4 regions of the Streptomyces sp. NPDC048507 genome follow, and region 4 is predicted to be linked to each of the others. Evidence: riboswitches for the same ligand, from Rfam matches in the RefSeq annotation. Region 4 holds a riboswitch; each other region holds the start of a gene.
What was found. Region 4 has a riboswitch for cobalamin ahead of ACGFXC_RS17185 (energy-coupling factor ABC transporter permease). Riboswitches for the same ligand answer to the same signal wherever they lie in the genome.
Positions count from the first base shown of each region.

Region 1: it holds a riboswitch for cobalamin, as region 4 does, so the genes downstream of both, ACGFXC_RS03380 (ABC transporter substrate-binding protein) here and ACGFXC_RS17185 (energy-coupling factor ABC transporter permease) in region 4, are expected to answer to the same signal.
Region 2: it holds a riboswitch for cobalamin, as region 4 does, so the genes downstream of both, ACGFXC_RS34860 (ribonucleoside triphosphate reductase) here and ACGFXC_RS17185 (energy-coupling factor ABC transporter permease) in region 4, are expected to answer to the same signal.
Region 3: it holds a riboswitch for cobalamin, as region 4 does, so the genes downstream of both, ACGFXC_RS02495 (CoA-acylating methylmalonate-semialdehyde dehydrogenase) here and ACGFXC_RS17185 (energy-coupling factor ABC transporter permease) in region 4, are expected to answer to the same signal.

Region 1 covers NZ_JBICWZ010000001.1:727,071-734,201, forward strand. Annotated here, with positions in the region: gene ACGFXC_RS03365 (carboxymuconolactone decarboxylase family protein) at 1-106, shown strand, start outside; gene ACGFXC_RS03370 (GMC oxidoreductase) at 165-1,733, opposite strand; tRNA gene ACGFXC_RS03375 (tRNA-Trp) at 2,003-2,079, shown strand; cobalamin riboswitch at 2,215-2,351, shown strand; gene ACGFXC_RS03380 (ABC transporter substrate-binding protein) at 2,387-3,376, shown strand; gene ACGFXC_RS03385 (FecCD family ABC transporter permease) at 3,373-4,416, shown strand; gene ACGFXC_RS03390 (ABC transporter ATP-binding protein) at 4,413-5,207, shown strand; gene ACGFXC_RS03395 (MarR family winged helix-turn-helix transcriptional regulator) at 5,270-5,698, opposite strand; gene ACGFXC_RS03400 (SRPBCC family protein) at 5,698-6,150, opposite strand; gene ACGFXC_RS03405 (VOC family protein) at 6,322-6,702, opposite strand; gene ACGFXC_RS03410 (N,N-dimethylformamidase beta subunit family domain-containing protein) at 6,836-7,131, opposite strand, start outside.
Region 2 covers NZ_JBICWZ010000024.1:45,794-52,924, forward strand. Annotated here, with positions in the region: gene ACGFXC_RS34850 (MerR family transcriptional regulator) at 240-908, opposite strand; gene ACGFXC_RS34855 (YhgE/Pip family protein) at 1,064-2,395, shown strand; cobalamin riboswitch at 2,572-2,702, shown strand; gene ACGFXC_RS34860 (ribonucleoside triphosphate reductase) at 2,745-4,529, shown strand; gene ACGFXC_RS34865 (anaerobic ribonucleoside-triphosphate reductase activating protein) at 4,526-5,158, shown strand; gene ACGFXC_RS34870 (DUF2188 domain-containing protein) at 5,232-5,531, shown strand; gene ACGFXC_RS34875 (spore photoproduct lyase family protein) at 5,632-6,861, shown strand; gene ACGFXC_RS34880 (phosphoketolase) at 6,963-7,131, shown strand, end outside.
Region 3 covers NZ_JBICWZ010000001.1:532,728-539,858, forward strand. Annotated here, with positions in the region: partial or broken gene ACGFXC_RS02485 (ECF transporter S component) at 308-823, opposite strand; cobalamin riboswitch at 982-1,056, opposite strand; gene ACGFXC_RS02490 (cobalamin-binding protein) at 1,212-2,132, opposite strand; cobalamin riboswitch at 2,181-2,366, shown strand; gene ACGFXC_RS02495 (CoA-acylating methylmalonate-semialdehyde dehydrogenase) at 2,558-4,057, shown strand; gene ACGFXC_RS02500 (acyl-CoA dehydrogenase family protein) at 4,063-5,208, shown strand; gene ACGFXC_RS02505 (enoyl-CoA hydratase/isomerase family protein) at 5,205-6,290, shown strand; gene mmsB (3-hydroxyisobutyrate dehydrogenase) at 6,287-7,131, shown strand, end outside.
Region 4 covers NZ_JBICWZ010000005.1:258,235-265,365, forward strand. Annotated here, with positions in the region: gene ACGFXC_RS17160 (L-serine ammonia-lyase) at 1-982, shown strand, start outside; gene ACGFXC_RS17165 (hypothetical protein) at 1,194-1,508, shown strand; gene ACGFXC_RS17170 (SsgA family sporulation/cell division regulator) at 1,829-2,236, shown strand; gene ACGFXC_RS17175 (hypothetical protein) at 2,313-2,849, shown strand; gene ACGFXC_RS17180 (flavodoxin family protein) at 2,904-3,638, opposite strand; cobalamin riboswitch at 3,914-4,107, shown strand; gene ACGFXC_RS17185 (energy-coupling factor ABC transporter permease) at 4,135-4,833, shown strand; gene ACGFXC_RS17190 (energy-coupling factor ABC transporter substrate-binding protein) at 4,839-5,195, shown strand; gene cbiQ (cobalt ECF transporter T component CbiQ) at 5,199-5,948, shown strand; gene ACGFXC_RS17200 (energy-coupling factor ABC transporter ATP-binding protein) at 5,945-6,784, shown strand; gene ACGFXC_RS17205 (PadR family transcriptional regulator) at 6,823-7,131, shown strand, end outside.

The DNA.
Region 1 (7,131 bases), on a different contig from region 4:
GTTGGAGATCGTGGAGCTGAGCATGAGCATCGGCTCCTGGCTCGCCTTCGGCCGGCTCAACCACGTCCTGGGCCTCGACAGCGTCTGTGTGCTGCCGAGCGGCTGACACGGCCCGGGGCCGGGCGGAGGCACACCCTCCGTCCGGCCCCGGGGTCCCTTCCCGCTCAGAGGTCCGTGGCGATGATCTTCTCGATGTTCCGCTCGGCGAGTGCCGTGATCGTCACGAACGGATTGACGCTGGTGTTGCCGGGGATCAGCGCTCCGTCGATCACGTAGAGGCCGGTGTAGCCGCGCAGCCGGCCGTAGTTGTCGGTCGCCTTGTTCAGCACCGCGCCGCCCAGCGGGTGGTAGGTGAGGTGGTCGCCCCAGACCTTGTTGAGGCCGAACAGGTCGGACCGGTAGATCGTCCCCTCCTTCGCGTTGATCTTGTCGAAGATGGTCTTCGCCATGTCGATCGAGGGCTGCTTCCAGGCCGTCTGCCAGTTCAGCTCGACCTGGCCGGCGGCGGCGTTCCAGGTGAACTGGGCCCGGTTGGGGTTCTTGGTGATCGAGAGGTAGAAGGACGCGTACGTCTCGATCCCGGTCGGCAGCGGGGCCACCTCGGCGAAGGCGCCGCCCGCGTCCCAGTTGTCGATCCCGCCGCAGGGGATGGAGGCCTGCACCTTGCCGGTGGGGTCCCACATGTGGTTCGCGCGGCCGCACATGACGTTGCCGTTGTCGCCCCAGCCCTTGCCGATCTCATCGTTCAGGTTGGCCAGCGCGCCCGTGGCCTTCAGCCTGACCAGGAGCTTGCTGGTGCCCACGCTGCCCGCCGCGAAGAACACCTTGTCGGCGGTGACGGTCTTGGTGGCGACCACCGCACCGGTGGTGTCGAGCTGCTCCATGGCGACCGTGTAGCCGCCACCGCCCGAGGGGGAGACGGTGGTGACCCGGTGCAGTGGGGAGATGCTGACCTTGCCGGTCGCCTTCGCGGCGGCGATGTAGGTCTTCTGGAGGGACTTCTTGCCGGCGTTGTTGCCGTAGAGGATCTCGCCGGCGACCGCGGACTTGGGGACGGTCCCGGCCACCTCCTGCTTCATGTAGTCCCAGTCGTACACGTCCGGGACGAAGACGAAGGGGAATCCCGAGCGCTGGGCGTGCTTGCGGCCGACCCGGGCGAACTGGTAGCAGTCCACCGTCTCGAACCAGTTGGGGTCGATCAGGCCCACGCCGAGACCGGCGTTGGCGCGGGGGTAGTAGGTGTTGTACATCTCGTCGGCGTCCACCGAGGGCAGGATGGCGGCGAAGTTCTGCCGCTTGGGCGTCACCGCCATGCCGCCGTTGACGAGCGAGCCGCCGCCGACCCCGCGGCCCTGGTAGACGATGATCCCGCCCATCTCCTCGGCGTCGAGGATGCCCGTGTACTTGGGGACGGCCGAGTCGATGGGGAAGCCGAGGAAATTGCTGAGCGGTGCCTTGGTCTTGGTGCGCAGCCAGTACGAACGGTAGTCGGGCTTGGTGGTGTTGGCGAAGATCTTGCCGTCACTGCCGGGGGTGTCCCAGGCCATGCCCATCTCGATCATGTGCACGTCGACCCCGGCCTGGGCGAGCCGGAGCGCGGCGACCGAGCCGCCGTAGCCGGTGCCGATCACGAGGGCCGGGACATGGGCCCCGGAGTCGATCGGGGGGTTCGCCGCGGCCGCTGCGACGGCGTTTTTCGCCTGGGCCGGTGTGGTGTTGACCGCGAGGGCCACGGCTCCAAGAATAGAACCAGTTCCAGCGATGAATCCACGACGTGAAACGCCCTTGGAAACCTTGCTGTTCAGGCTTTTGTCACTCATGTGACCTTCCTCACTCTCGACGGAGTGAGAACAAGTTCTACTGTCGAGTGCTTGGTAAGTCACTACATACGACGAGGTAACTTCCGGCTCGTTCCGCTTGCCGCGCCGCCCGGCTTTCTCCCGACTGGCCCCCGAATTCGGTGGATCTTCAGGCCGCGCCGTGCCATGGTTGGTCCCACCGAAGGGGTGTAGCTCAGCTGGCCAGAGCAACGGTCTCCAAAACCGTAGGTCGCAGGTTCGACTCCTGCCGCCCCTGCCACCGCAAGACCCTCAGAGGCCCGTACCGGCGCGCAACCAGCCGGTGCGGGCCTCCGGCGCGTCCGGGGCCGGCGCCCGCTCCCGGGACGGGCGGGCGGGCGGGCGCGGCGACCGGCGTACCGGGCGAAAGGCGGCATCTGGCAGACTTGGCCGGGTTGTCCGGGCGGCGCAGGACAGGAAACCGGTGCGAATCCGGTGCGGTCCCGCCACTGTGACCGGGATCCCGACACGGGATCCCGGGAGTCAGACACTGACGCGCCGCCTCTTCACTTCGACCGGGGACGCGGATCCCCCGGAGAGGCCTTCCCATGTCGCGTTCCCGCGCAGCCCTGCGCTCCCTCGCCGCCCTCGCCCTGCTGACACCGCTCGCCGCCTGCGGCGCACCGGCCGGCGCGGAGCGGCCCGCCGCGGACGCCCGGCCCGCGCCCGGATTCCCGTACACCGTCACCAACTGCGGTGTCACCAGCACCTTCCAGGCGCCGCCGGAGCGGGCCGTCACCATGAACCAGCACGCCACCGAGATCATGCTCGCCCTCGGACTCCAGGACCGGATCGCGGGCACGGCCTACCTCGACGACTCGGTACTGCCCGCCTACCGGCCCGCCTACGACAAGATCAAGGTGCTGGCCGGGGAGTACCCGTCCAAGGAGGTCCTCCTCGGCGCCGACCCCGACTTCGTGTACGGCGGCTACGCCAGCGCCTTCGACAAGGCGCAGGGCCGCGACCGCGAAACCCTGGCGAAGTCCGGCATCAACTCCCGGCTGAGCGTGGAGTACTGCACGCGCGGACCGGTCGGCCTCGCACAGCTGAAGACCGAGATCACCGAGGTGGCGCGGACCTTCGGCGTGCCCGAACGCGGCGCCGCGCTCATCGGGGACGAGCAGCGCCGGGTCGACGCCGTCACCGCACGCGTCAAGGACGCGCCGAAGCCGTCCGTCTTCGTCTACGACTCCGGTGAGGGCTCCGCCTTCACCTCGGGCGGCGAGGGCATAGGCAACGAGATCGTCGCCCTCGCCGGGGGGACGAACGTCTTCGCCGACCTCAAGGACACCTTCGGCGACGTGTCGTGGGAGAAGGTCATCGAGCGGCGGCCCGAAGTCGTCCTCATCTACGACTACGGCGGGACCACCGTCGAGTCCAAGAAGCGGCGCCTGTTGAACGACCCGGCGCTGGCGCAGGTTCCCGCCATCAAGAACCAGCGTTTCGTCGTGCTGCCGCTGTCCTCCGCCGTCCTCGGCGTCCGCGTCGCCGACGCGGTCGAGTCCCTCGGCCGCCAGCTGCACCCCGACGCCGCGTGAAGCGGCGCCGGAGCGCCACCGTCCTCGTCCTGCTCGCCGTTCTGCTCGCCGCGTCGGCGGTGGCGGGGCTCGCGCTGGGCCCCGTACGGATCGGCCCCGGGAAGGTCCTCGACCTCGTGCTCGCCGGGCCCGGGGCGCGCGGCGGGGCCTTCGCCTCCATCGTGTGGGACGTCCGCATGCCGCGGGTGCTCCTCGGGACCGTCGTCGGCGCGGGGCTCGCGGTCGCGGGCGCCGTGCTCCAGGCCCTGGTCCGCAACCAGCTCGCCGATCCCTTCCTGCTCGGCGCCTCCTCGGGCGCCTCGGCGGGCGCCGTCCTCGTCCTCGTCTTCGGTACCGCCGCGGGCGCGGGAGCCGCCGGGTTCGCGGGCGGGGCCGGGGCGCCGCTCGCCGCGTTCGCCGGCTCCCTGGCCGCGCTCGTCGCCGTCTACGCGCTGGCCCGGCGCGGCGGCACGATGACCACCGGCCGGCTGATCCTGGCCGGAGTCGCCGTGCAGTACGTCCTGTCCGCGCTGACCAGCCTGGTGCTCGTGCTGTCCGCGCGCCCCGACCAGATCCGCTCCGTGCTCTTCTGGACCCTGGGCGGCCTCGGCGGCGCCCGTTGGGACGAACTGGCCCTGCCCGCCGGCGCGCTGTGCGCCGGCACCGCGCTGCTCGTCGCCCTGGCCCGGCCGCTCGACCTGCTGCTCGCGGGCGAGGAGGGCGCGCACACCCTCGGGCTCGACACCGGCCGGTTCCGGGCCGCCGTTTTCGTCCTCACCTCCCTCGTCATCGGCGTGCTGGTGGCCTACAGCGGGGCGATCGGCTTCGTCGGGCTGATGGTTCCGCACGCCGCCCGGATGGTGGTCGGCGCCGGGCACCGGGCCCTGCTGCCCGTCGCCGCGCTCGGCGGGGCCGTGTTCCTGACCCTGGCCGACCTCGTCGCCCGTACGGCGGCGGCGCCCGAGGAGATACCCGTCGGCGTGGTCACCGCGCTGGTGGGCGGGCCGTTCTTCCTGTGGATGCTGCGCAGGTCCGGCCGGAGCGAGGGAGTGGCCGGATGACGGGGCGCGCGCCGGCGGCGGCGAAGCCGGTGGAACTCGCCGTGGAGGCCGTGCGTTACGAGGTCGACGGGCAGGCCCTGCTGCACGGCGTCGACCTCACCGCCCGGCCCGGCGAAACGGTGGGAGTGGTCGGCCCGAACGGCAGCGGCAAGACCACGCTGCTGCGCTGCGTCTACGGCACCCTGCGGCCCTCCGGCGGCCGGGTCCTGCTCGACGGGGCGGACGCGGCCTCGCTCGGCGTCAAGGAACGCGCCCGGCGGGTGGCGGCGGTCCCGCAGGAGGCCGGCGGCACACTCGGGCTGACGGTCCGTGAGGTCGTCGCGATGGGACGTAGCCCGCACAAGCGGTTCTGGGAGCAGGACGGCCCGCAGGACGCCCTGCGCGTCGGCGCGGCCCTGGCGACCGTCGGCGCGGCCGCCTTCGCCGACCGGCGGTTCGACGGGCTCTCCGGCGGCGAACGCCAACGTGCCCTCGTCGCCCGCGCCCTCGTCCAGGAACCGGGCCTGCTCGCCCTGGACGAGCCGACGAACCACCTCGACATCCGCTTCCAGCTGGAGGTCCTGGGACTGGTGCGCGGGCTCCCCGCGACCGGTCTGCTGGTCCTGCACGACCTCAACCTCGCCGCGTCGTTCTGCGACCGGCTGTACGTACTGGAGGCCGGCCGGGTCGCCGCGTCGGGGACGCCGCACGAGGTGCTCACGGAGGACCTGCTGGCCGCGGTCTACGGCGTGCGCACGCGCATCGGCGTCCACCCGACCACGGGCGCCCCCAGCATCGTCTACCTGCCCTGAGCCCGCGCCCCGGCGCTCCCGGCGCTCCGGTCACGGGGCGCGGTGCGCGGCGGTTCAGCGGTTCAGCGGTCCGGCCGGGCCAGGCGCCGGAGCAGGGGGAGGGCCTGGTCGAGGGGGACCGCGTCGAAGAACGCGGCGTCGGCCCGTTCCACGGCCGCGATCGCCCGGGGCGCGAGCTCGGCGCCCGCCCCGGTGACCCGCAGCCGCTTGGCCCGGGTGTCGGCCGGGTCGACCTCGCGCGCGACGAGCCCCTTCTGCTCCAGGGCGCGCAGTACCTGCGAGGTCATCTTCACGTCGGTGCCGGCCTGACGGGCGAGGGCCAGCTGATTGGGCTGCTCGTCCTGGGAGTTGAGCCACCAGGTGCAGGCGAGCAGCACGAACTGCACGTGGGTGAGGCCGAGCGGTGCCAGCGCCGCGGTCATGTCGCGCTGCCAGCGCAGCGTGGCGTGCCAGAGCAGGAACCCGGGGCTGTCGGCCGGGCGCAGCGCCATCAGCGGACCACCGGTCCACCCGGGGCCTGCGGCCCGGCGGGCTCCGCGAGGGCGACCAGCGCGGACATGGTCTGCGGCCAGTCGGAAGTGATGCCCGGGCCGATCTCGGGGCCCGCCTCGTCCGCGCCCGTTCCGGTGATCTCCATCCGGTAGGTCACGCGGATCCGGCCCGGTCCGGCCGGGTCGATCCGGTGCAGGGTGCGCAGCAGGAGGCCGCCGAAGCGGGCCTCGTCGACGAAGAGTTCGTTCTCCAGGGCCTCGGAGACGACAAGCGGGACGGGGTCTTCGCCGGGCGGGGTCATCGTGATGCGCGTGCCCGCCGCGAACGGTCCGTCGATCTCGATCTTCTCGACCCCGTCGTTCCAGTCGGCCCAGCGCTCGACGTCGGCCCAGAGCCGCCACACCGATGCGGGGGTGGCGGTGGTCTCGACGCTGTGCTCGTACGTCCACATGGTGCGTGCTCCCTCGGGCGGTGGTCAGATCTTCTCTCCACAGATTATCTGTGCGCAGACTATCTGTCCAGGGGTGCCCGGGCCCCCGGGGTGTCCCGCGGCCCCCGAGGCGCACGCGCCGAGGGGCCCGGGGCGCTGCACGCGCCACGGGCCCCTCGGTGTCGGGCTTCGCTAGCCGCCGTACGGGCGGGTGATGATCTCCATCCCGTGCCCGTCCGGGTCCGGGAAGTAGACCCCGCGGCCGCCGTCGTTGTGGTTGATCTCGCCCGGCCGCTTGCCGTGCGGGTCGGCGAAGTGCGTGATGCCCGCCGACCGGATCTTCTCGAAGGCGGTGTCGAACTCGGCCTCCGACACGAGGAACGCGTAGTGCTGCGCCGCGATGGGCCCGTCCGGGAGGACGGCGAAGTCCAGGGTGACCCCGTTGGTGGTGGACACCGGAACGAACGGACCCCATTCGGGGCCGACTTCGAGGCCGAGGATGTCCGCGAGGAAGGCCGCGGACTTCCGGTTGTCACGGCAGAAGACGATGGTGTGGTTCAGCTGGACCGACATGAGTGAATGCCTCCGCAAGGCACGTCACGGACACCTCCATGCCTCACCCGGCCGGTGACCGACACGCGATGCCGCGGTCGTGATCCTAAACAGACCCCGCGGGGGAAGTCCACCGATATCGCCGCTCCGGCCGTCACGCCCGGCCGTACACCTCGTCGACGTTGTCCCGTGCCGGATGCGTCCGCCCGGCCGGACCCGCCGCGAAGACCCGCAGCAGATTCTCCGTCACCCGCCTGGTCAGCGCCCCGGAACGCGCGTCCAGGCCGTGATTGGCGCCGCCGCGCCCGTCGCCGGACGCGTCGAGGGCCTCGACCCACCGCATCGTGCCGGTCGCGAAGACCCCCGCTCCGCTCGGCACGGTGTAGTACGCCGTGTCCTGGTGGCTGGGCCGCCCCTCGCAGACCACGGGGGAGTGGGCCAGGATCTCGA
Region 2 (7,131 bases), on a different contig from region 4:
CGCGCCCAGGGGGGTGTGCGTCGTCCTGCCCGGGCTGCGGGCTTGGGTCCTGGCAACCGGCGTTCCTCGCTCGGATGGCGCGTCGGGCGGCCACCGTGCCGCGGACCGCCCGGCACCGACGGGTGGGTGCACGTCACACCTTAAGGGCGTGTCACGGTACGGAAACGGCATAGGGGCTAAACCCATCCGCAGCGTGACGAAGGGGACTCGTTTTCGGATTCGGACGCCCCGCGTACGCACTACCGGGGCGCGGCGGCCCCGTCTGCGCCCGCGGCGCGGCGGCGGACCTGGTCCTCCTGGGCGAGGCGGCGCAGCAGTTCGAAGACCGGGGCGCAGATGGCGAAGACGATGACCGCCCGCTCCGCCAGCGCCACCGGGTCCTCCAGACCGGCCGCGCGCTCCAGGTCCAGCCGGGCCACCGACTCGGCGAGGCGCGCGTAGGCGGCGAGCTCGCCCGGGGCGTACTGCGCGTCGAGCCGGCGCAGTTCCCGCAGGGCCGTGGTCAGCCCCTGTACGTGGGGCGAGGTGCCGGGCGCCTGCCAGTCCAGGGCCGCGAGCAGCTCCGCCACCTCCGCCGCGGCGGCCGGGCCGGCCCCGTCGTCCCCCTCCTGCCCCGGGCCGCTCTGGGCGGACACGGGCACCGGCAGGGCGTAGCTGACGGCTCCGAGGGCGCCCTCGGAGGTGTCGGCCTGGTCGACGGCCCCGAGCACCTCCCGGGTGGCGGCGATGGACAGGCCGCCGAGCGTGGTGAGCGCCTTGATCAGGCGCAGCCGCTGCGCGTGCTCGTCCCCGTACTCGGCGATGGTCGCGGCGGTGGCCCGGCCCGCGGGCAACAGGCCCTGGCGCAGGAAGTACTTGATGCTGGCGACCGGTACGCCGGTGCGGCGGCTGAGCTCCGAGATCTTCATGCGGCTTCCCTGCTCGTCACGCGGTCCGGCGTCCGTCCGGCTTTCCGTCGGGTGTCCGTCGTCGGCGATTGGACACCACAACAAGATACTGCCACTATCCAGTGCCTGGATACCTTAAGTATCCAGCGTTCGAACGCAGCCGCACCGGAGAATCGATGCCTCAGCCCACTCCCCCCTCCGTGCTCCGCCGACCCCAGTTGTGGATCGGTACGGGACTCATCGCCGCAGTGGTCTCCATGATGTTCGCCCTGCTCTACGTCGGCGGCAACGTCAACCCCAGGGGCAACCTGCGCGACCTGCCCGTGGCCCTGGTCAACGCCGACGCCGGCGCCGACGCGGGCGGCCGCCACCTCGCCCTGGGCGATCAGGTCGTCGCGGGGATCGAGAAGGCCGCCGAGGGCGACCGGAGCATCGACTGGCAGGTGGTCAGCCGCGAGGAGGCCGACGCGCGGCTGGGCAGCGGCAAGGTCTTCGGCGCCCTCGTCATACCCGCGGACTTCTCCGCGACGGTGACCGCGCTCACCGCCCCGCAGCCCGTGGCGCAGACCAAGCCCGCTCCGCCGACGCTCACCGTGCTGACCAACCAGGCCGCCGGCAGCATCGGCTCCTCCATGTCCTCCCAGGCCGCCCAGAAGGCCGCGCATTCCGCCTCGGCGTCGATCGGCCAGGAGCTCCTCAAGCAGGCCGCCGCCCAGAAGACCCCGCTCCCCACGGCCGCACAGCTCAAGCTGGCCGACCCGGTGACCGTGACCGTCGCCGACGGCCACCCCCTCGGGTCACGCTCCGCCATGGGCCTGAGCGCCTTCTACTACGCGCTGGTCCTGGTCGTCTGCGGCATGCTCGGCGCCAACGTGGTCAACTCCCAGGTCGACACCGCGCTCGGCTACCTGCACACGGACTTCGGCCCCTTCCGCAAGCGCGAGCCCGTGCAGCAAACCAGCCGCGTCCGCACCCTGGCCATCGGCATGGCGCTGATGCTCGGCCTGTCGGTGGTCATGGGCACCCTGGTCGAGGTCGCCACGGTCGGCATCCTCGACATGGACGCCTCCCACCTCGGCCTGCTGTGGCTCTACTCGGTCGCCACCATCGCGGTCGTCGGTCTGGGCAGCCTCGCCCTGTTCGCGGCCTTCGGCACCCCGGGCATGCTGCTCGCCACCATCGTCTTCGTCGCGATGGCCGTCCCCTCCTCCGGTGCCACCGTGCCGCTCCAGGCGCTGCCCGGGTTCTTCCGCGCCCTCGCCGAGTTCGAGCCGCTGCGCCAGATCACCGAGGGCCTGCGCTCGCTGTTCTACTACGGGGCACAGGCCGACGCGGGCCTGACCCGGGCCTGGGCCTCGATGGGCGTCGCCCTCGTCGCCGCGCTGGTCTTCGGCTTCGCGGTCACCCGCCTCTACGACCGCCGCGGACTGCACCGCATCCCGCACCCGGACGGCGGGACCCCGGCCCCCGACGCCGCCCCGGCCGGCCCGGCGCCCGCCAACGCCTGACGAAGCTCCCCCGGAACAGATGCGCGGGACGGCCACCGGCCGCCCGCGCATCTGCGCGTCCGCACGTCCGCACACCGGCGCCGGACCGAGGTCCCCTCGGGTCAGGACCTAGGTCACCACTACATTTTGGGTGGGCGTGTCGACTGAACACCAGATGTAGTGTTCGAGAGGTCGGTTCGACGTCAGTGCACGGTGGTCCGTGCACGCGTCGGGCAAGAGGGAATCCGGTGTGAATCCGGAGCTGCCCCGCAACGGTATGCCCCCCGTGGGGGCGAGTCCGACACCTGCCGGCACCGGACGCACGATCCGTGCGCCCGGCACATTCCGTACGCCTCGTGGGAGGGCTGTCGTGACGCAGATCAACGCCGCCGAATCGGTGACCGAGTACCTGGACCGCAGCGACTGGCGGGTCAACGCCAACGCGAACCAGGGCTACTCGCTCGGCGGGCTCATCCTCAACACGGCCGGGAAGGTCGTCGCCAACTACTGGCTCGACCAGGTCTACTCGAAGGCCGTGGGAAGCGCCCACCGCGAGGGCGACTTCCACATACACGACCTGGACATGCTCTCCGGATACTGCGCGGGCTGGTCGCTGCGCACCCTGCTGGCCGAGGGCCTGGGCGGGGTGCCCGGACAGATCGATTCCGCGCCGCCCCGGCACTTCTCCTCGGCCGTCGGCCAGATCGTCAACTTCCTCGGGACGCTGCAGAACGAGTGGGCCGGTGCTCAGGCGTTCAGTTCCTTCGACACCTACATGGCACCGTTCGTACGCAAGGACGCGATGACGTACGACGACGTCCGCCAGTGCGTGCAGGAAATGGTGCACAACCTCAACGTCCCGTCCCGGTGGGGCACTCAGACGCCCTTCACCAACCTCACCTTCGACTGGACCTGTCCCGAGGACCTGCGCGAGCAGGTGCCGGTCGTCGGCGGCGAGGAGATGGGCTTCTCCTACGGTGAGCTGCAAGCCGAAATGGACCTGGTCAACCGCGCCTACATCGAGGTGATGACGGCCGGTGACGCCACCGGCCGGGTCTTCACCTTCCCGATCCCCACGTACAACATCACCCGGGACTTCCCCTGGGAGAGCGAGAACGCCGAGCGGCTCTTCGCCATGACCGCGAAGTACGGGCTGCCGTACTTCCAGAACTTCATCAACTCCGCACTGGAACCCGGCCAGATCCGCTCCATGTGCTGCCGGCTCCAGCTGGACCTGACCGAACTCCTCAAGCGGGGCAACGGTCTGTTCGGCAGCGCCGAGCAGACCGGCTCGCTCGGAGTCGTCACGATCAACTGCGCACGTCTGGGACACCTGCACGCGGGCGACGAGGCAGGGCTGTTCACGGCGCTCGACCGGCTGCTGCGCCTGGCCAAGGAGAGCCTGGAGGTCAAACGCGTCACCGTCCAGGACCTGATCGACGACGGACTGTTCCCCTACACCAAGCGCTACCTGGGTACGTTGCGCAACCACTTCTCGACCATCGGTGTGAACGGGGTCAACGAGATGATCCGCAACTTCACCCACGACGCGGCCGACATCACCTCCCCCGAGGGGCACGCCCTGGCCCTGCGCCTGCTCGATCACGTACGGGGACGGATGGTCGAGTTCCAGGAACAGACCGGCCACCTCTACAACCTCGAGGCCACCCCCGCGGAGGGCACCACCTACCGCCTCGCCAAGGAGGACCGGCTCCGCTTCCCCGGCATCCTGCAGGCGGGCACCGATGGGAACCCGTACTACACCAACTCCTCCCAGCTGCCCGTCGGCTGGACCGACGCCCCCTTCGAGGCGCTGGAACGCCAGGGCGAACTCCAGACGAAGTACACCGGCGGCACCGTCCTGCACCTGTACATGTCCGAACGCATCTCCACCGCGGAGGCCTGCCGCAACCTCGTCCGCCGCTCCCTGGAACGCTTTTCGCTGCCCTACCTCACCGTGACGCCGACCTTCTCGATCTGCGCCGAGCACGGATACCTGGCCGGGGAGCAGAGCGTCTGTCCCACCTGCTCGGGCCGCTGCGAGGTGTGGACCCGCGTCATGGGCTACCACCGGCCCGTCTCCTCGTTCAACATCGGCAAGAAGGGCGAGCACGCCGAGCGCACGCACTTCACGCAGGCGGCGGTCCCCGCGTGATCCGGATCGGAGGCTGGTCCCGGCTGTCCACCTGCGACTGGCCGGGCCGCCTCGTGACCACCGTCTTCTGCCAGGGCTGCCCCTGGCGCTGCGGCTACTGCCACAACCCCGGGCTCCTCGATCCGCGGGCGGCGGCCCCGGTCCCGTGGGCCGAGGTCGCCGCGCACCTCGCTCGCCGCCGGGGTCTGCTCGACGGCATCGTGTTCTCCGGAGGCGAGCCCCTGCTCCAGGCGCGGCTCGCCGACGCGGCGCGATCCGCCCGGGACCTGGGCCACGAGGTCGGCCTGCACACCGGGGGCGCCCACCCCCGCCGGTTCGCAGAGCTGCTGTCCGCAGGACTTCTCGACTGGGTCGGCTTCGACGTCAAAGCCCACCCCGACGGCTACGACCGCATCACCGGCGTCCGCAACAGCGCCGGTCCGGCCGGACGCAGCCTGCGGCTCCTGCGCGACTCGGGCGTCCCCTGCCGGCTCCGCACCACGGTCGACCCGTCGCTCATGAACGGCGACGATCTCGCCGCCCTCACCGACTGGCTCGACGACGAGGGACTGCACGATCACACCTGGCAGCAGGCGCGGGCCGTGGCCGTACGACCCGCGCGGCCGGGACCGCTGCCGGTGGGAGAATGAAGGGGAGTACGGATTGCGCCGCGAGCGGCCGGGGCCGCCGCGAGGGCGCACCCGGCAGGCGAGGAGCAGGGCCATGGCAGTGCGACAGACCGTCTACCACGTCTCCCCCTCCGGCGAGCGGGCGGCGGCCGCCGGCGTGAAGTGGCAGGTCGAGGGAAGAGAAGGCCGCCGTCTGCTCCACGAACCCCACCGGACGCAGAAGGACGCCATCGACTCCGCCCGCCGCCACGCCCACGCACATGCCCCCGCGCAGGTCATCGTCCATGCCGTGGACGGGCACATCCGATCCGCGTACACCTACGGCGACGCACCCGAGCGGGTGGGTCCGGGCGGGCGCGGCCGGAAGGCGGGCGAACCGGGAGGCATCCACTAGAACGCCGTTAGGGTGGAAGGTCCCGCTGTCACCTGCTGCAGCGCGCCGTGGGGCCGCCGGAAGGCGCGTCCGGCGGCGTGCGGATCCCGGAGCGCGCTTCATGGACGAGTCCCGGTCACCCGGCCGCACCGGACGGCCGCGCGGACCCTCCGCAGGTGGCCCGGAGCCTGATGCCCTCTTCGGCCTGGACGACCTCCCGGGCGGCCCCGGCCAGGCCCGGCCCGGGGCCGCTGCCCGGCCCGTCGGTCCCTCGTTCCGCGACTCCCCGTGCGCCCGGCGCCTGCTGTCCGTACGGGAGATCCACGCCGAGCCCGCGGCAGCGGCGTCGCCCCGCGGCCGGCAGGTCCTCGCCCGCTTCCCGCAGGCCCGCGTCGTCGAGGTCGACTCGCACTGGCGCATCCCGGAGCTGCACGGCAACGAGGGGAGCCTCGACCGCTGGGTGCGGATCAAGAGCGAGGTCCTGGTCCTGGGCGAGAAGAAGACACTGGCCACCCGGCCGAACGGCAGGTCCGCCGACTGGATCGCCCCCGGTCCGGCGAACGGCTGCGCGATGGCCTGTGCGTACTGCTACGTACCGCGCCGCAAGGGCTACGCCAACCCGATCACCGTCTTCACGAACATCGAGCAGATCACCGCGCACCTCGACCGGCACATCACCCGCCAGGGCCCCAAGCGGGAGCCCAACCAGTGCGACCCGAGCGCCTGGGTCTACGACATCGGCGAGAACAGCGACTGCTCCGTGGACGCCCTCATCAGTGACAACGTCGCCGATCTGGTGCACGCGTTCGCCCGCCGCCCCACCGCCAAGGCGTCCTTCGCCACCAAGTACGTCAACCCCGATCTCTTGCTGCTCGATCCGCGCGGGCGCACCCGCGTACGGTTCTCCGTCATGCCGCCGCAGGATTCCCGGCTGCTCGACATCCGCACGAGCCCCGTCGAGGAGCGCATCGCGGCGGCCGCCGACTTCCTGGAGGCCGGCTACGAGGTCCACTTCAACCTCTCCCCCGTCGTCATCCGGCCGGGATGGGAGCGGGACTGGGGGCTGCTGCTGCGCCACCTGGACGACGTCCTGCCGCCGGCGGTCAAGGAGCAGGCCGCTGCGGAGGTGATCATGCTGACCCACAACCGGGACCTGCACGAGCTGAACCTGGCCTGGCATCCGCGCGCCGAGGACACGCTCTGGCGCCCGGAGCTCCAGCAGGCCAAACGCTCCGAGAACGGCAGCTGGAACGTCCGGTACCGCAACGCCGAGAAGGCGCGGGCCGTCGACACCCTCCGCGGCCTGGTCGCCGCCCGTGCCCCCTGGCTGCGCATCCGCTACGCCTTCTGACGGGCCGCGTACGGCGGTGTGCGGGGAGCCTTGGTTGGGCGGCGGCGGCCTGGGCAGGCGGGCAGGCATCCCGCGTCATCCCGACGAATCGGAGCAGCGTCGTGACCTCGGCCGCCCAGAACCAGCAGAGCGCCTCCGCATCCGGTCCCTATGTGCGGGCCGCGGACTACGTCGCCGCAGCACTGATCTTCCTGCAGGACAATCTGCTGCTGCGTGAGCCGCTGCGCCCCGAACACGTCAAACCCCGGCTCCTGGGGCACTGGGGAACCT
Region 3 (7,131 bases), on a different contig from region 4:
ACGGACACGTGGTCGGCCCGGTCCGGGCCGGGGCACCCGGACCTTTTCCCAGCACCGGTTCGAACTGCGGCGAGTCCCCGCGCTGCACCCGGCTGCCTATTTCGCGGGCCGCGTGCCGGCGGGAACCACCTGGCTCTACCGACGCGCAGACGATGGCCAGGACCGGCTCGTCTTCCGTGGTTGCGCCTGTGGGACAGCAGGACGGGCAACGTGCAGGGCGGACGGGGCCGGTGAGGTGCGGCCGAGGGGGCCGATTCGGTGGGGCGGTTCGCGAAGGGGGACCGGGCGGCGTGCCCGGTCCATCCGGTGTCTTTGTGCCTGGGGCCTGATCCGCCGCTCTACGGGGAGCGAAGCGGACCGGGGCCTGGAAGCGGGCTTTGCGGGCGGCGCGGCGGAGGACAGTGAGGACGGCCGGGCCGGCCAGACAGATGCAGATGAGGTTGGTGACGGCGCGGCCGGTGTCCCAGCCGAGGGAGGTGGCCAGGTCGAAGGCGAGGTAGCGGTGGAACTGCTCGGTGAAGGGGAGGCCGGGGAGGTAGGCGATGGAGCTGTTGGGGTCGAGGGAGAAGGGCCAGAAGGAGAGGCTGAGGAGGAAGCCGAAGAGGTAGCCGGAGAGGGAGCCGTAGACGGCGAGGAGAGCGACCTCCTTGCGGCCGGAGGCCTTCGGGAGGAAGTCGGCGAGCATGCCGACGAAGGCGCAGCCGAACATCTGGTACGGCATCCAGGGCCCGACCCCGCCCGTGATGAGGGAGGAAGCGAAGAGGGAGGTGCAGCCCAGGGTGAAGCCGAAGCCGGGGCCGTAGACGCGGCCGGCGAGGACGAGGCTTCCGGAGAGGAGCGACGGGTCCGAGCCGACGGTCCCTCCGCGCACGCACCCCGTCCCCTGCTCGTTTCCATAGGAAAGGGGCAGGGGACTCAGACCCGGCGTGGAGGCTTCGCGCTGCAGACCATGACAGTGAGAAGCAGTACGCATCGCACACCGGGTACTCCGACTCACGGTGCCGTTCGGCCCCGCTCACGGTTGCAGGTCAGCGCCGGATTCCCACCGGCTTCCCCCAGTTGTGCGCGCATTCGGTTGTGGGCCCCGCCGTACGGGCCGGAGCAGAACGCATCGTACGGTCTGGTCGGCATGCGCCGGAAGCGGATCGCGCAAGCTGACCGGGCGACCCACCCGCTGCGTTCCGGCGGGCCGTGTGGCACGGGAAGCACTGCTACGTCCGGCCCAGGCGGCGCGCCTCCGCCTCGGTCACCGGGTCTCCGGCCGGCGCCCCGTGCAGCACGTGGGCGAGGACTTCGGCACCCCGGACCACGCGCGGGCCCGGCCGGTTGAAGTAGGCCGGGCCGTCCAGCACCCACACCTCGCCCGCCCGTACGGCGGGCAGTTCCTCCCACCCCGGGAGTGCGGTGAGCAGGCTGATTTCGGTCAGGGTCCGTGCGGGCGGGAAGCCGCACGGCAGCACCAGGAGGACGTCCGGGCGCGCGGCGCGCACCGCGTCCCACGTCATCGGCTCGGTGTGCTCCCCGGGCGCGGCCAGCAGCGGGTTCCCGCCTGCGTGCGTGATCTGCTCCGGTACCCAGTGGCCGGCCGGCCACAGCGGGTCGAGCCACTCGACGGCCACCACCCGCGGCCTCGGTCGGCCGGCCACGGCGCGCCGGACCCGGGCGAGCCGGCCGAGCAGCTCCGCGCGCCGTCGCTCGGCCGTTTCCCGGACTCCCAGCAGGGCGCCCACGGTGACGAGGCAGTCCAGCACGTCGTCCAGGGTCTTCGGTTCCAGGCTCAGGACGCGGGGTCCGGCGTCCGTGACGCGCACGGCCCGGGTGACGCTCTCGTAGGAGACGGCGCAGACCCGGCAGAGGTCCTGGGTGAGCAGGACGTCAGGTGCGAGCGCGGCCAGTGCCTCCGTGTCCAGGGTGTAGAGCGATGAGCCGCTGTGCGCCGCGCCACCGACCGCGGCGGAGATCTCCCGGCTGCTGAGTGCGTCCGCGTCGAATTCGGCGCGGGTGACGACGGGTACGGAGGCGACGACGGCCGGCGGCCAGTCGCATTCGTGAGTGCGTCCGACCAGGTCGGCGGCGAGTCCGAGGTCCGCCACGATGTCCGTGGCCGCCGGGAGCAGGGAGACGATGCGCATACGGCGACTCTAGGCCCGCCCGAGCGACGGGTCTGGACTTACTAGGACGTCCAACTATATGTTCGTGGCACAAGGTCCGCGGTGCAGGGAAGCCGGTGTGAAACCGGCACGGTCCCGCCACTGTGACCGGGGAGTGTGCTGCCATCCACACGCCACCGACGAGGGCTGTCGGGAAGGCGGGCGGCGCGCGGGGATCCGGGAGTCAGGATACCGGCCGCGGATTGTTCCGTGTTGTCCACGAGGATGGAGCAGACACGCATGGCACCGGTTTGTACCCACGACCCTGGTGATCCGGCGGAGCACGCGCACACCACTTCCGCGCGCTCGTAGTTCTCACGGTTTCCGCAGCGGCGCACCCCCACCCGGGTGCCGTCCGCCGGTTCGCCGTGCCATCCCCGGATCCAACCTGACGAGAGCAGGCACCCATGGTCCGTGAACTCACCCATTTCATCGGCGGAAAACACACCACCGGCACGTCCGGGCTCTTCGCCGACGTGTACGACCCCAACACCGGCGCGGTGCAGGCCCGGGTCCCCCTTGCGGGGCGCGCCGACACCGAAGCCGCCATCGCCAACGCCGAGGAGGCACAGGCCGATTGGGGGCAGTGGAACCCGCAGCGCCGGGCCCGCGTACTGCTGCGCTTCCTCCGGCTCGTCGAGGGTGAGCGGGAGGACCTGGCCCGCATGCTGTCCGCCGAGCACGGCAAGACCGTCGCCGACGCCCACGGCGACCTCCAACGCGGGCTGGAAGTCGTCGAGTTCGCCGCCGGGATCCCGCACCTGCTCAAGGGCGAGTTCACCGACAACGCCGGCACCGGCATCGACGTCCACTCGCTGCGCTCGCCGCTCGGCGTGGTCGCCGGGATCACCCCTTTCAACTTCCCCGCGATGATCCCGCTCTGGCAGGCCGCACCGGCCCTGGCCTGCGGAAACGCGTTCATCCTCAAGCCGTCCGAACGCGATCCCTCCGTACCGCTGCGCCTTGCGGAACTGTTCCTGGAGGCCGGGCTGCCGCCGGGCGTACTGAACGTCGTCAACGGCGGCAAGGAGTCCGTCGACACCCTCCTCGAAGACCCCCGCGTGCAGGCGCTCGGCTTCGTCGGCTCGACGCCGATCGCCGCGCACATCTACGCGACCGCCGCGGCCCACGGCAAGCGCGCCCAGTGCTTCGGCGGTGCCAAGAACCACATGATCGTGATGCCCGACGCCGACATCGACCAGGCCGTCGAGGCGCTCATCGGCGCTGGCTACGGCTCGGCGGGCGAGCGCTGCATGGCCATCGCCGTCGCCGTACCCGTGGGCGAGGAGACGGGCGACCGGCTGGTCGCCGCGCTCAAGGAGCGCATCGGCACGCTGAGGATCGGCCGCTGCGACGACCCCGAGGCCGACTTCGGCCCCCTGGTCAGCCAGGACGCCCTCGACCGGGTCCGCCGCTACGTCGACATCGGCGCGAGCGAGGGAGCCGAACTCGTCGTCGACGGACGCGGCTTCACCCTGGAGGGCCACGAGAACGGCTTCTTCGCCGGCGCCACCCTCTTCGACCGCGTCTCCCCGCAGATGCGGATCTACCGCGAGGAGATCTTCGGCCCCGTCCTGTCGGTGGTCCGCGCCGCGGACTTCGAGGAGGCGCTGCGCCTGCCCACCGAGCACCCGTACGGCAACGGCGTGGCCATCTTCACCCGCGACGGAGACACGGCCCGCGAGTTCACCCGCCGGGTGGGCGCCGGCATGGTCGGCGTCAACGTGCCCATCCCGGTGCCCGTCGCCTACCACACCTTCGGCGGCTGGAAGCGTTCCGGCTTCGGCGACCTGGGCCAGCACGGCCCGGACTCGATCCGCTTCTACACCCGCACCAAGACCGTCACCTCGCGCTGGCCCTCCGGGGTCAAGGAGGGCGCGAGCTTCACCATCCCGACGATGGGGTGAGCGCCGTGACCACCACCCTCACCGCGGACCAGCTCGCCCTCGCCGAGGTCACCCTCGACTTCGCCCAGGAGCAGCTCGCCCCCCATGCCCTGGCCTGGGACCAGGACAAGCACTTCCCCGTCGACGTCATCCGCCGGGCGGCCGCACTCGGTCTCGCCGGCGTGTACGTCCGGGAGGAACACGGCGGTTCCGGCCTCTCCCGCAGCGACGGCGTGCTCGTCTTCGAGACCCTCGCCACCGGCTGCCCGTCCATCGCCGGCTACCTCTCCATCCACAACATGGTCGCCTGGATGATCGACCGGTACGGGGACGAGGGCCAGCGCGCCCGCTGGCTGCCCGGCCTCTGCTCGGCGGCGACCCTGGGCAGTTACTGCCTGACCGAACCGGGCGCGGGCTCGGACGCCGCCGCGCTGCGCACCCGCGCCGAACGCCAGGGCGACCACTACGTGCTCTCCGGGGTCAAGCAGTTCATCTCCGGTGCCGGCGCCTCGGACGTGTACGTGGTCATGGCCCGGACCGGCGATCCGGGCCCGGGCGGGGTCTCGGCCTTCGTCGTCCGGCGCGAGGACCCGGGAGTCTCCTTCGGGCCCAACGAGCGGAAGATGGGCTGGAACGCCCAGCCCACCCGCCAGGTGGTCCTCGACGGGGTCCGCGTCCCCGCCGACCGGCGGCTCGGCGCGGAAGGCGACGGCTTCCGCATCGCCATGAACGGCCTCAACGGCGGCCGGCTCGGCATCGCCGCCTGCTCGCTCGGCGGAGCGCGGAGCGCCCTCGACCGCAGCCTGTCGTACCTCGCCACGCGCGAGGCCTTCGGCACCCGGCTGCTGGACGCCCAGGCCCTCCAGTTCCGGCTCGCCGACATGGCCACCGAGCTGGCCGCCGCGCGCGCACTGGTGCGGCAGGCGGCGGAAGCCCTGGACACGGGCGATCCGCTGGCCCCGCAGCTCTGCGCGATGGCCAAGCGCTTCGCCACCGACACCGGGTACGCGGTGGCCGACGCGGCCCTCCAGCTCCACGGAGGCTACGGCTACCTGAGCGAGTACGGCATCGAGAAGATCGTCCGGGACCTGCGGGTCCACCAGATCCTGGAAGGCACGAACGAGGTCATGCGCGTGATCGTCGCGCGCGGACTCACGGAGACCCTGCGATGAGCAACGAAACCCCCGAAGAGCGAGACCACGTCCTCCTGCGCACCGAGGGCCACGCCGCGTACATCACCCTCAACCGCCCCAGGGCGCTGAACGCCCTCAGCCACCCGATGGTGCTCCGTATCGAGCAGGCCCTGACGGCCTGGGCCGAGGATCCCGCCGTCGACGTGGTCGTCATCGACGGCGCCGGTGGCCGGGGCCTGTGCGCGGGCGGCGACATCCGCGCGATCCACGAGGACGCCCGCACCGGCGGCACCGCCTCGGCGGACTTCTGGCGGGACGAGTACCGGCTCAACGCGCTGATCGCCCGCTACCCCAAGCCGTACGTCGCCCTCATGGACGGCATCGTCATGGGCGGCGGAGTCGGCGTCTCCGCCCACGGCAGCGTCCGGGTCGTCACCGAACGCTCCGAGGTCGCCATGCCCGAGACCGGCATCGGCTTCGTCCCCGACGTCGGCGGTACGTACCTGCTCGCCCTGGCCCCGGGGGAACTCGGCACCCACCTGGCGCTCACCGGCGCCCCCGTCGGCGCCGCCGACGCGCTGCTGTGCGGGCTCGCCGACCACTTCGTACCGGCGTCGGCGCTGCCCGCCCTGGCCCGGGACCTGGCCGTGGACTCCGTACGCACCGCCCTGGAACGGCACGTGGCAGAGCCACCGGCCGGGAGCCTGGCTTCCGCCGGGGAGTGGATCGACCACTGCTACGCCGCCGACTCCGCCGAGGAGATCGTCGCGCGGCTGCTGGCGGCGGGGGTACCCACCGCGAAGGACGCCGCGGACACCCTGCTCGCCAAGTCCCCGACCGCCGTCAAGGTCACCCTGGCCGCGCTGCGCCGGGTCCGCCGGCTCGGACCGCTGGAGCGGGTGCTGGAACAGGAGTACCGCGTCTCCTGCGCGGCCCTGTCCTCTCCCGACCTGGTCGAGGGCATCCGCGCCCAGGTCATCGACAAGGACCGCGATCCGCACTGGTCCCCGGCCACGCTGGAGGACGTCACCGACGCGGACGTGGACCGGTTCTTCGCCCCGCGGGGCGCGAACGGGCTCCGGCTCGTCGCGCCCGCATCGTCACAGGAGGTCGTCTGGTGAGCAGTACCGTCGCATTCATCGGGCTCGGCCACATGGGCGGGCCGATGGCCGCCAGCCTCGTCAGGGCCGGCCACCGCGTCCTCGGCTTCGACCTCGTCCCCGACCTGCTCGCGGCCTCGGTCCGCGCCGGGGCCGAGGCGGCGGCCTCCGCGGCCGAGGCGGCCGCGGAAGCCGACGTGGTCGTCACCATGCTGCCCGCGGGCCGCCACGTCCTGGCCCTCTACGGCGAGCAGGGCCTGCTGGCCGCAGCCCGTCCCGGGACCCTGTTCATCGACTGCTCCACCATCGACGTGGCCGACGCCCGTACCGCGCACGAGGCAGTCGTCGCGGCCGGCCACCGGGCGCTGGACGCGCCGGTCTCCGGCGGGGTGGTGGGGGCCGAGGCCGCCACGCTCACCTTCATGGCGGGCGGCGGAGAGGCCGAATTCGCCGCCGCGGAGCCGCTCCTCGGCGCCATGGGCAAGAAGGCCGTGCACTGCGGCGGGCCGGGCGCCGGGCAGGCCGCGAAGATCTGCAACAACATGATCCTCGCCGTCTCGATGATCGGCGTCAGCGAGGCGTTCGTCCTCGCCGAGAGCCTGGGCCTGGACCACCAGGCGCTCTACGACGTCGCCTCCACCGCCTCCGGCCAGTGCTGGGCCCTCACCGTCAACTGCCCCGTACCCGGACCGGTTCCGGCCAGCCCCGCCAACCGCGACTACCGGCCGGGCTTCGCCGCCCCGCTCATGGCCAAGGACCTCGGCCTCGCCGCCAACGCCCTGCGCACCGGCGGCGTGGACGCCCCGCTCGGACTCAAGGCAGCGGACATGTACGCCGCCTTCGCCGCCGCCGAGGGCGCGGA
Region 4 (7,131 bases):
GCTCTTCGCCTACGACGAGTCCGGGACCCCGCTGCTGGAGAAGACGTACTACTCGGTCGGCGGCGGGTTCGTCGTGGACGAGGACGCGGTCGGCGAGGACCGGATCAAGCTCGACGACACCGTGCTGAAGTACCCCTTCCGCTCGGGCGACGACATGCTGCGCCTCGCCAACGAGACGGGCCTGTCGATCTCCTCCCTGATGCTGGAGAACGAGAAGGCCTGGCGCACCGAGGAGGAGATCCGCGAGGGCCTCCTGGAGATCTGGCGGGTCATGCAGGCGTGCGTCTCGCGGGGCATGTCCCGCGAGGGCATCCTCCCCGGCGGGCTGCGCGTCAAGCGCCGCGCCGCCTCCACGGCGCGCCAGCTGCGCACCGAGGGCGACCCGATGATGCACCGCAGCGAGTGGACGACGATCTACGCGATGGCGGTCAACGAGGAGAACGCGGCGGGCGGCCGGGTCGTCACCGCGCCGACGAACGGCGCCGCGGGCGTCCTGCCGGCGGTCCTGCACTACTACATGAACTTCGTGCCGGGCGCGGACGAGGACGGCGTGGTCCGCTTCCTGCTCGCCGCGGGCGCGATCGGCATGCTCTTCAAGGAGAACGCCTCCATCTCCGGCGCCGAGGTCGGCTGCCAGGGCGAGGTCGGCTCGGCCTGCTCGATGGCGGCGGGCGCGCTCGCCGAGGTGCTGGGCGGTACCCCCGAGCAGGTGGAGAACGCCGCCGAGATCGGTATGGAGCACAACCTCGGCCTGACCTGCGACCCGGTCGGCGGCCTCGTACAGATCCCCTGCATCGAGCGCAACGGCATGGCCGCCGTGAAGGCCGTGACGGCCGCCAAGATGGCGATGCGCGGCGACGGCAGCCACAAGGTCTCCCTCGACAAGGTCATCAAGACCATGAAGGAGACCGGCGCCGACATGAAGGTCAAGTACAAGGAGACCGCCCGCGGCGGTCTCGCGGTCAACGTCATCGAGTGCTGACCCCGCCCCGGCCGCTTTCGTCCCGCGTCGGCGAAATTCCCTGCGGTTCGATGTTTGAACCGAGTTGATCACGCTTGCGGGGGAAGAAGGCGGTCTGGGCTGGTTTCTTGATGATCACGTACGCAAGTCTGGTCCCACGACGTCGCAATCCCCCTGGCGGTCGGCCAACCGCCTTGGAACCTTGCTGTTTTGCGTACTGGAGGACTTCACCATGGCAAGCATCCGCAGCATCCGTGTGATGGCGGCTGTCGCATCGCTCCCCCTCGCCCTCGCCTTCCTCGGAGGCGTGGCGCAGGCGGACAACGGGGCCGGCGCGGCGGGCACCGCCTCGAACGCGGCACTCGCCGAGATCCTCGGCAGCGGAGTCGGCGGCAGCAACCTCGGCAACTCCTCCACCGCGCAGCAGGTCGCGTCCGGCTTCGGGGCGTCCAACCAGAACAACGGCGCACAGTCCAACGGCTCCGGCTTCACCGCCATCGGGCAGTCGAACTCGCACGAGTCGCTGGTCTACAACCCGCTTCCGTAGCGGTCGCGCGGCCTGCCGCCGCAGGCCCTTCGAGCCCGCTCTCCCCCGGAGGGCGGGCTCGTCCGCGTCCCGGCTACGATCGGGCGCGCGGGTGCACCGCATCCGGCTCCAAGTGCGGCCCGCCCGTGGACCGTTGGGGGCGCGACCGGCCCGCCGCGGCCGCGGGGCGGGCGCCCGCGGGCCCCGGGAGGGGCCCGGAATCGGGCCGAGCGGCCCGTCCGGCTCGGGACCTTCGGCCCCGGGGAGTGCCGGACGCGTCGGCTAGCGTGCCCGAAGGGGGGCACGTGAGGGCCCACCGCGCGAAGAGAGGCAGAGCCACCATGGCCACCACCGAACACCGCGTCCTGCCGTTGCGGCTGGAGGCCGTACCGCTGTCCGTCCCCCTGACCGGCGCCTTCGTCTACCGCACGGACCGGCCGTACGAGCTGGCCGTCGACTTCCGCGGCGCCGGGGCGCACCTCGCCCGCTGGGTCTTCTCGCGGGAGCTGCTCCTGGACGGGCAGACCTGCGGCACCGGTGAGGGCGACATACAGGTGTGGCCGCTGCGCCGGGGCACCGAACCGCGCGTGTTCCTCGCCTTCAGCAACGGCGCGCAGAGCTGTGTGGTCTCCGCCCGCGCCAAGGACGTGCGGGAGCTGTGCCGGCGGATGACCGAGCTGGTCCCGCGCGGCCAGGAGCGGCGCCACTACGACCTGGACGCGGAGCTGAGCGCGCTGCTGGCGCACTGAGGGAACCGCCGGGCCCCCCACGATGTCCTTCCCGGTGACAGGCCAGTCCCCGTCTCACGAGAATCGGGGGGACGTCATGCGTCACCCGTACCGCACGCGCCGTCGCCGGACCGTGGCCCTGGCCACGGGCGCCCTGCTCGTCACCGGGCTCGCGCTCAGCGCGCCCGCCTCGGCCGCCGCCTCCGGCGCGGCCGCCGCACCGTCGGTCCGCACCCAGACGCCGCTCGTCGTCAACGCCCGCTGGGGCGGTCACTGCACGTACGACCGGATCGTCATCGACCTCCAGGGCGCCGCCCCGCCGGTCACCGTCACTCCCGTCTCCCAGCTGGTCTACGACGGGTCCGGCAAGCCCGTCCCGCTCGCCGGGAAGCACTTCCTGGAGATCCGCCTGCACCCCGCCGCCGGACACGACGACGCGGGGCAGAACGTCTACCAGGGCCCTCGGCTCCAGCAGATCCACCTCAGCAAGCTCAAGGGCCTCGCCCTCACGGGCGACTACGAGGGGTACGTGACCTTCGGCGCCGCCTTCGACACCCCGCCGGCCTTCACCACCAGCGTCCTGCACTCGCCCGAGCGCTACGTGGTGGACATCGCGCACCCGAACACCTGCTGAACGGGACGGCGGCCGCCGCGGAGCCCGCACGGCACGCGGCGGCCCCGTCCGGTTCTAGCGGTGCTCGGGGTTGGGGAAGTCGAAGCGGCAGCCCGCGTCCCACAGGGAGCGCTGGTTGCCGTGCGCGGGAAAGCCCCCGGCTCGCTTGAGGAGAGCGGCCAGGTGCATCAGGTTCCAGGACATGAAGGTGGTGTTGCGGTTGGTGAAGTCGTTCTCCGGACCGCCCGATCCCGGGTCCAGGTACGAGGGACCGGGCCCGGCCTCGCCGATCCAGCCCGCGTCGGACTGCGGCGGGATCGCGTAACCGAGGTGCTGGAGGCTGTAGAGGACGTTCATCGCGCAGTGCTTGACCCCGTCCTCGTTGCCGGTGATCAGCGCTCCGCCGACGCGTCCGTAGTAGGCGTACTGGCCCCGGTCGTTCAGCAGCGAGGAGCAGGCGTAGAGCCGCTCGATGACCTGCTTCATCACGGAGCTGTTGTCCCCGAGCCAGATCGGGCCGCAGAGCACGAGGATGTCGGCGTCCATGATCTGGCTGTAGAGGACCGGCCACTGGTCGCTCTCCCAGCCGTGTTCGGTCATGTCGGGCCAGACACCGGTGGCGATGTCGTGGTCGACGGCCCGGATCAGTGAGGTCCGGGCTCCGGCCGCCTCCATGACGGCGCGGCTCCTGGCGATCAGGCCCTCGGTGTTGCTGGTCTCGGGCGAGCGTTTGAGGGTGCAGTTGACGTAGACGGCGGAGAGGTCCGAGTAGTCGAAGGACCCGGCGGGCGCGGAGGAGTCGGCTGGCACGCCTCCCACCCTCGCCCCGGGACGGACGGGACGCCAGCCGGGTGCGCCCGTCCGGGCCGCGGCCCCCGGACGGGACCCTCCTCGCGGCCGGGTGCGGAACGGCGCGGGCGACCGGGACAACCGGTCCCCGGGAGCAGGGGTGGGCGGAACTCCCCCTTCGGGCGGGCCGGTTGGTGCGGACGGTGGCGCCGGCGCCACCGTGGGTGAGCATCAAGCGGAATCCGCCCTGCCGCCCGGCGGGCCCGGGGCGGGTTGTTACCGGTCCGTGCGGGCGACTAGGGTCAGCGGGCCTTGGTGTTCGGGAAACCGGTGCAAAACCGGTGCGGCCCTCGCCACTGTGATCGGGAAGTCCGGCTCCACTCCTGCGGGAAGCCACTGGGCCCGCGCGGGAATCCGCAGGGGCCCGGGAAGGCGGAGACAGGGCATCAACCCGTGAGCCAGGAGACCGGCCGGGGCACGTCGTCCATCCACGAGGTGCTGGAGAGGTCTCCCGACCATGCATATAGCCGAGGGGTTCCTGCCCCCCTTGCACGCGGCCGCCTGGGGCGCCGCGTCCGCCCCGTTCGTCGTCCACGGTGTCCGCGCCCTCACCCGCGAGGTGAAGGCCAACCCGGAGAGCACCCTGCTGCTCGGCGCGTCCGGCGCGTTCACCTTCGTCCTTTCCGCACTCAAGATCCCCTCGGTGACGGGCAGTTGCTCGCACCCGACGGGAACCGGGCTGGGGGCCATCCTGTTCCGGCCGCCGATCATGGCGGTGCTGGGCACGATCACCCTGCTCTTCCAGGCCCTGCTGCTCGCGCACGGCGGACTCACCACGCTCGGCGCCAACGTGTTCTCGATGGCCATCGCGGGCCCCTGGGCCGGCTACGCCGCCTACCGGCTGCTGCGCACCTCCGGGGCGCCGCTGATGGTGACCGTCTTCGCCGGGGCGTTCGTCGCCGACCTCGTCACCTACTGCGTGACCTCCGTCCAGCTGGCGCTGGCCTTCCCCGACCCGGCCGGCGGGTTCCTGGGCTCGCTGGAGAAGTTCGCGGGCATCTTCGCCCTGACCCAGATCCCGCTCGCGGTGAGCGAGGGACTGCTGACCGTCCTCGTGATGCGGCTGCTGATGCAGTCCAGCAGGTCCGACCTGGTCCGGCTCGGCGTGGCGAAGCTGACCGGCGGCACGCCGGCGAAGCGGGAGGCGGCGCTCTGATGGCGATGACCCGGAACGCGAAGATCAACACCCTGCTGCTGCTCGTGGTGGCGGCCCTCGCCGTGCTCCCGCTCGCGCTGGGACTCGGCGACGGCAAGGAAGAGCCGTTCGCGGGCGCGGACGCGCAGGCGGAGTCGGCCATCACGGAACTGAAGCCGGACTACGAGCCCTGGTTCTCCCCGCTGTACGAACCCCCCTCCGGGGAGGTCGAGTCGGCGCTGTTCGCCCTCCAGGCGGCGCTCGGCGCGGGCGTGCTCGCGTACTACTTCGGGGTCCGCAAGGGCCGCCGCCAGGGCCTGGCCCAGGCGGCGGCACCGGGCCCCGCGCAGGCCCCTTCGGCGGCCTGCGCGCCGGAGGCCTAGGCGGTGCTGCCGATCGACGTGGCGGCCCACGGCAGCCGCTGGCGGGGCCGGCACCCGCTGGAGAAGGCCCTCCTCGGACTCGGGCTGACGGTCACCGCCGTGTGCCTGCCGCCCTGGCCCGGCGGGCCGCTGGTCGCCGCCGCCACCCTCGCCGTGCTGCTGGGCCCGGCCGGGGTGGCGGGCCGCGAGCTGTGGCGGGCCTTCCGGGTGCCGCTGGGCTTCTGCGTGACCGGGGCGCTGCCGCTGCTGATCTCGCTGGGCGGCCCGGACGGCTTCGTCGCCCTCGCCCCGGACGGGCCCCGGCACGCGGCGGAGCTGCTGCTGCGCACCTCGGCGGCCTCCCTCGGCGTGCTGCTGTTCGCCTTCACCACCCCGGTCTCGGACGTGCTGCCCCGGCTGGTGCGGGCCGGGGTGCCCGCCCCGGTGGTGGACGTGGCCCTCGTCATGTACCGGATCGGCTTCCTGCTGCTGGACTCCATGGCGCAGGTCCGCCGGGCCCAGGCGGCCCGGCTCGGGCAGACGAGCCGGGCCGCGGTGTGGCGTTCGTTGGCCGGGCTCGCCGCGACCACCTTCGTCCGGGCCTTCGACCGCGCCGCCCGGCTCCAGGAGGGGCTGGCCGGGCGCGGCTACGACGGCGCGCTGCGGGTCCTCGTACCGCAGGCGTCGCTGTCCTGGCGGTTCCTCACCGCCTCCGCCGCCCTGCTGGCCGCCCTGGTCGCGGGGACCCTCGTACTGAAGGAGCTGTACCTGTGAGCGTGGTGGTGGAACTGGCCGGCGCGGGCTACGCCTACGAGGACGGGCCGGCCGTGCTGTCCGGCGTGGACTTCGGGATCGAGGAGGGCCGGGCCCTGGTCCTGCTGGGCCGCAACGGCAGCGGCAAGACCACGCTGATGCGGCTGCTCAGCGGGGGCCTGCGGCCCGCGAGCGGGACGCTGCGCCTGGACGGCGCCGAGGTGGCCCACGACCGGGCGGGGCTGACCCGGCTGCGGACCTCGGTGCAGCTGGTGGTGCAGGATCCGGACGACCAGCTCTTCGCGGCCTCCGTCGAACAGGACGTGTCCTTCGGGCCCATGAACCTGCGGCTGCCCCTGCCGGAGGTGCGCGAGCGGGTCGGGGCCGCCCTCGCCGCGCTGGACATCACCGCGCTGCGGGACCGGCCGACCCACCTCCTGTCGTACGGACAGCGCAAGCGGGCGGCCATCGCGGGCGCGGTGGCGATGGCCCCGCGCGTGCTGATCCTGGACGAGCCGACGGCCGGACTGGACCCGGACGGACAGGAGCGGCTGCTGGACGTGCTGGCCGGCCTGCGCGCGGCGGGCACCACGGTGGTGATGGCCACCCACGACGTGGACCTCGCGGTGCGCTGGGCCGACGACGCGGCGGTGCTGACCCCGGCGGGCATCCGGACCGGTCCGGCCGGCGAGCTGCTGGCCGACCCGGAGCTGCTGGCCTCGGCCGGCCTGCGCCAGGCCTGGTCCCCGGCCGTGACCGCCCTGCTGCGCGCCCGCGGGCTGCTCGCCGCGCGGGCCCCGGGCCCCCGCGTCCCGGAGGAACTGGCCGCCTGGCGCACGGGCGCGCCCGCGACGTAGCGCCGCGGGCCGGTCAGCGGCAAACCTAGGATGGCCGCATGTCGCTGCCGCACGCCATCCTCACCGCCCTGCTGGAGAAGCCCTCGTCGGGGCTGGAACTGACCCGGCGCTTCGACAGGTCGATCGGATACTTCTGGTCGGCGACCCACCAGCAGATCTACCGGGAGCTCGGGCGGCTGGAGGAGGCCGGGCTGATCCGGGCGCTGCCCAGCGAGGGGCCCGTGCGCGGCCAGAAGAAGGAGTACGAGGTGCTGCCCGACGGCAGCGCGGAGCTGGCCCGCTGGGTGGACGAGAGCCAGGACCCCAAGCCGATGCGCGACGCGCTGCTGCTGCGGCTGCGCGCGGCG